2 regions of the Kitasatospora sp. SC0581 genome follow, and region 2 is predicted to be linked to the other one. Evidence: predicted binding sites of a transcription regulator. Region 2 holds the regulator's gene; the other holds the start of a gene.
What was found. Region 2 encodes HspR, which represses chaperone genes until heat shock. Its sites were predicted from a motif close to TTGAGNNNNNNNNNCTCAA; they were not measured.
Positions count from the first base shown of each region.

Region 1: the regulator HspR is predicted to act here: its motif matches at 1,476-1,494, upstream of lon (endopeptidase La).

Region 1 covers NZ_JBLRWA010000008.1:218,713-221,168, forward strand. The annotation lists gene lon (endopeptidase La) at 1-1,453, opposite strand, end outside; gene ACLWS4_RS16275 (rhomboid-like protein) at 1,682-2,449, opposite strand.
Region 2 covers NZ_JBLRWA010000038.1:21,068-23,523, forward strand. The annotation lists gene dnaJ (molecular chaperone DnaJ) at 1-606, shown strand, start outside; gene ACLWS4_RS33945 (heat shock protein transcriptional repressor HspR) at 614-1,144, shown strand; gene ACLWS4_RS33950 (helix-turn-helix transcriptional regulator) at 1,308-2,315, shown strand; gene ACLWS4_RS33955 (hypothetical protein) at 2,407-2,456, opposite strand, start outside.

The sequences.
Region 1 (2,456 bases), on a different contig from region 2:
ACTCCAGCACGTTGGCGGTGGCGAGGAAGACGACGTCGGAGAGGTCGAGCTCGACCTCCAGGTAGTGGTCCCGGAAGGTGTGGTTCTGCGCCGGGTCCAGCACCTCCAGCAGGGCGGCGGCCGGGTCGCCCCGGTAGTCGGAGCCGACCTTGTCGATCTCGTCGAGCAGGACGACCGGGTTCATCGAGCCGGCCTCCTTGATCGCCCGCACCAGCCGACCGGGCAGCGCGCCGACGTAGGTGCGCCGGTGGCCGCGGATCTCCGCCTCGTCCCGGACGCCGCCGAGCGCGACCCGGACGAACTTCCGGCCCATGGCGCGGGCCACCGATTCTCCGAGCGAGGTCTTTCCGGTGCCAGGCGGCCCGACCAGGGCCAGCACCGCTCCCCCGCGGCGGCCGCCGATCAGCCCGAGCCCCTGGTCGGCCCGGCGCTTGCGGACGGCCAGGTACTCGACGATCCGCTCCTTCACGTCGGCCAGGCCGGCGTGGTCGGCGTCCAGCACCGCGCGGGCGCCGGCGATGTCGTACGCGTCCTCGGTGCGCTCGTTCCAGGGCAGCTCCAGGACGGTGTCCAGCCAGGTGCGGATCCAGGAGCCCTCGGGCGACTGGTCGGAGGAGCGCTCCAGCTTGTCGACCTCCTTGAGCGCGGCCTCGCGGACCTTCTCCGGCAGGTCGGCGGCCTCGACCCGGGCGCGGTAGTCGCCCTCCTCGTCGGCCGGGTCGCCGTTCAGCTCGGCCAGCTCCTTGCGGACGGCCTCCAGCTGGCGGCGGAGCAGGAACTCCTTCTGCTGCTTGGCCACGCCCTCCTCGACGTCCTTGCGGATGGTGTCGTTGACCTCCTCCTCGGCGAGGTGGTCGCGCAGCAGGGCGAGCGCGTACTCCAGGCGGGCGACCTGGTCGGCCTCCAGCAGCACCTTGAGCTTCTGCTCGGCGGTGGCGAAGGGCGCGTAGCCGATGTTGTCGGCGAGCTCGCCGACGCCCTCGATCTGCGCCACCCGGTCGACGATCTGCCAGGCGCCGCGCCTGCGCAGCCACTGGGTGGACAGCGCCTTGTACTCCTTGACCAGCTCGGCGGCCCGGCCGGCCACCGGGGTGCCCACCGAGGACTCCGTGAACGGCGTGGTCTCCACCCAGAGGGCGGCGCCGGGGCCGGTGGTGCCGACCCCGATCCGGACCCGGCGCACCGCGCGCACCAGCGCGGCCGGCTCCCCGTCGGCCAGCCGGCCGACCTGCTCCACGGTGGCCAGCGTGCCGGCCGCCGCGTACGAGCCGTCCACCCGCGGGACCAGCAGGACCTGCGGCTTGCCGGCGCCGGTGGCGGCGGCCCGGGCGGCCTCGACGGCGGCGCGCACCTCGGTGTCCTTCAGGTCCAGCGGGACGACCATGCCCGGCAGGACGACCTCGTCGTCGAGCGGCAGCACGGGCAGGGTGAGCGGTGTGGACGTCGATGCCATGATCTCTCCCCAGTCAGTGAACTTGAGTCGACCTGACTAAGGCTTCACGGGCGCCGGATGTTCCCGGCCCCCTGTTCGCCGTGAGCGAACAGGAATCGGCGGGGAAAGCGCGGCACCCGACTTCGTCAAAAGAGCACCGGACACGCCTCGAAAAGTCCCGACGGGGAGCCCCGCGAGTCCGGGGAGGTCCGACCGGGCGACGGCGCAGACGCGCCTAACGCACAGGCGTCAGCGCGCCGCACGCACCCGCGCGGGCGCGCCGCCCGCGGCCGTCGCGGCGGCCGGGCGCGGCCGGGGCGGGCGCCGCTCGGCCCGGCGCAGCCAGCGCCACAGCGCGACCCCGGTCAGCACCGCGGCCGGGTGCCCCACCCCGGTGATCACGTCCTTGTCGGTGGCGATCTGCTCGGCGATCATCAGCCCGGCGCCGCCCAGCGCGAGCAGCCGCCCGCGCCAGGAGAGCAGCCCGGCCACCGCGCCCAGGCAGGCGAGCACGCCGTAGCTGACCCCGATGTCCAGGTAGTCCATCGCCTCGGGCGCCATCCGCCCGGTCTCCACCGCGGTGATCACCACCCCCTGGGAGAGCAGCGTCGCCGCGACATGCCCGGCCGCGAACACCGCCGCGGCCCGGGCCGGGCCGACCCTGCGCTCCAGCGGGGCGAGAGTGAGGGCGAATCCCCACAGGTACGGCATCCACACCTCGCCGGCCACCCAGAACCCGCTCAGCACAAGGGCGCGCAAAGGATGCTGGAGCAGGTTGTGGCCGTCCGAACTGGAGGCCTCCTGCAGACGCTGGACGAGTTCCGGATCGGCGAGCCTGGCGAAGGTCGTGGTGGCTCCCACGACGGCGAGGTACCCGAGCGTGAAGGGCGTTCTCCGGGGCGTCGGCACCCGTTCCAGCAGCCATTCCAGGACGCCGGTGCGCAGCCCGAGGCGGAGCATTCCGTACGGCGCCCCCGCACTCCCGTACCCGTCGGCACCCCGCCCGAGTCCCGCCATGCCGCCT
Region 2 (2,456 bases):
TGCGTCGGCGCGGGCACCGTCAGCCGCGGCCAGGGCGCCTTCGCGCTCTCCGAGCCGTGCAAGGACTGCCGCGGCCGGGGCATGATCGTCGACGACCCGTGCACCGACTGCCACGGCAGCGGCCGGGCCAGCTCGGCCCGCACCATGCAGGTCCGCATCCCGGCCGGCGTCCAGGCCGACCAGCGCATCCGGCTCAAGGGCAAGGGCGCACAGGGCGAGCGCGGCGGACAGCCCGGCGACCTCTACGTCACCGTGCACGTCGACCCCCACCCCGTCTTCGGCCGCAAGGGCGACAACCTCACCGTCACCGTGCCGGTCACCTTCCCCGAGGCCACGCTCGGCGCCACCATCGAGGTGCCCACGCTGAACGGCCCCGCCGTGAAGCTCAAGCTGCCCCCGGGCAGCGCCAACGGCCTCACCATGCGCGCCCGCGGCAAGGGCGCCACCCGCAAGGACGGCACCCGCGGCGACCTCCTCGTCACCGTCGAGGTCGTGGTGCCGCAGCACGTCACCGGCGACGCGCTGAACGCCCTCGAGCAGTACCGCGAGGCCACCGCCTCCGACGATCCGCGCGCCGCCCTCTTCCGGGCGGCGAAGGGAGCGTGACGACCAGATGTCCCCGATGAACCCGATCGACCCCGACACCCCGATCGGCCCCGGCCTCGGCGAAGGCCTGCCCGGCGCCGGCCCCCGCCGCACCCGCCGCGCCGCCACCGCCCCGCCGGCGTACGTCCTCACCGAGGACACCCCGGTGTACGTCATCTCCGTGGCCGCCGAACTGTCCGGCCTGCACCCGCAGACCCTGCGCCAGTACGACCGCCTCGGCCTGGTCTGCCCCGACCGCACCGCCGGCCGCGGCCGCCGCTACTCCGCACGCGACATCCAGCAGCTGCGCGAGGTCCAGCGGCTCTCCCAGGACGAGGGCATCAACCTGGCGGGCATCAAGCGGATCATCGAGCTGGAGAACCAGGTCACCGCCCTCCAGTCCCGCGTCACGGAACTGGTCGACTCCCTGGAAGGCGCCGCCACCGCCCTCCAGCAGCGCGAGGCCGCCGTCCACGCCTCCTACCGCCGCGACCTCGTCCCGTACCAGCCCCCCACCCCGCAGTCCAGCGCCCTCGTCGTCTGGCGCCCCAAGCGCTGACCGGGCACCCACCTGCCGCCGGCCCCTCCTCTCGGGGGGTGCCGGCGGCTGCCGTGTGGTGAGAGAGTGACACCCTGACAAACTGACCGAACGGTCGCACGGTCGACGTGCCGCAGGATTCGCAGCCTAGACTTCAGGGCCGACAGATCCTGAACAGCCCCGGATGGACGGCAAGGAGCCGAAGATGAGTGGACGGGCTCAACTCGGTCCCACCGCGGGTGGGACTCCCGCTCTGTCACCCGAGGCCCGGGCCCTCTACCTGGAGATCGTCAGGGCCGGCGGGCGGGTTTCCTCGGAATCCAGGTGCCACCAGCCCAACACGCTCACCGAACTCCTGGAGATCGGGCTGCTGATGCCCGATGCCGACGAACGCAGCGACTTGGTCGCCGTCGATCCAGCACAACTCTCGGCACGACTGAGCGGTACTTGGCAGCGCCAGGCCCTCGACCTCCTGTCCCGGGCGGTTTCCCTTCCGGTTGAACTCCAGGAGCTTTCCCAGGAATTCCATGCGCCGGAAAAGAGCAGTGGCGCGATCGAATACGTCCAGGGCAAGGTTCTGATAAACCAGAGAATCGACCAACTCATGGCGGCGGGGGTCGAAGAAGCTCTTGCCCTGCAACCGGGCGGACCACGCCCGCCCGAACTGCTGGCCTCGATGATCGAACGCGACCTCGATGCACTGAACAGTGGCACGGCCATGCGCACCATCTACCACGCCAGCACGCGCTACCACCAACCCACCAGGGACTACGTGGCCAGACTTGCGAAGGCCGGTGGGCAGTTCCGCACGCTGGACGAGCCGTACACGCGACTCATCGTCATCAACCGGCGGGCAGCTGTCATACCGGTGGCCGACGACATGACGCTGGCAGCATTCATCTTCGAACCGGTGATCGCCAATTATCTGGCAGAGGAAGTATTCGAACCAAGCTGGAACAGGGCTCTCGAATTCGACGGCAACCGCGCTGTTCCCCAGCAAGTAGTGTCGCGGCTCCGCCAGACCATCATCGACCTGCTGCTCGCCGGGATCAACCACCGGGTCATCGCACGCCGCCTGGGCATCAGTGAACGAACTCTCGCCCGGCACATAGCCGAAATGCGCGAAGACTACAACGTGGAGTCACTGTTCCAGCTCGGATATGCCCTCGCCCGCGCATCAGAGCACTCCTGACAGCAGGAACACACGAGGGATGTCGGCCTCGCCGGGCCAACAGGACTCAGTGCACCGACAATCCCGGGAAGCTCCGCAGTCCGTATCGGGATTAGGACCAGCCGACATCCAAGTCGCTGACCACACCACGCTGCATGGAGA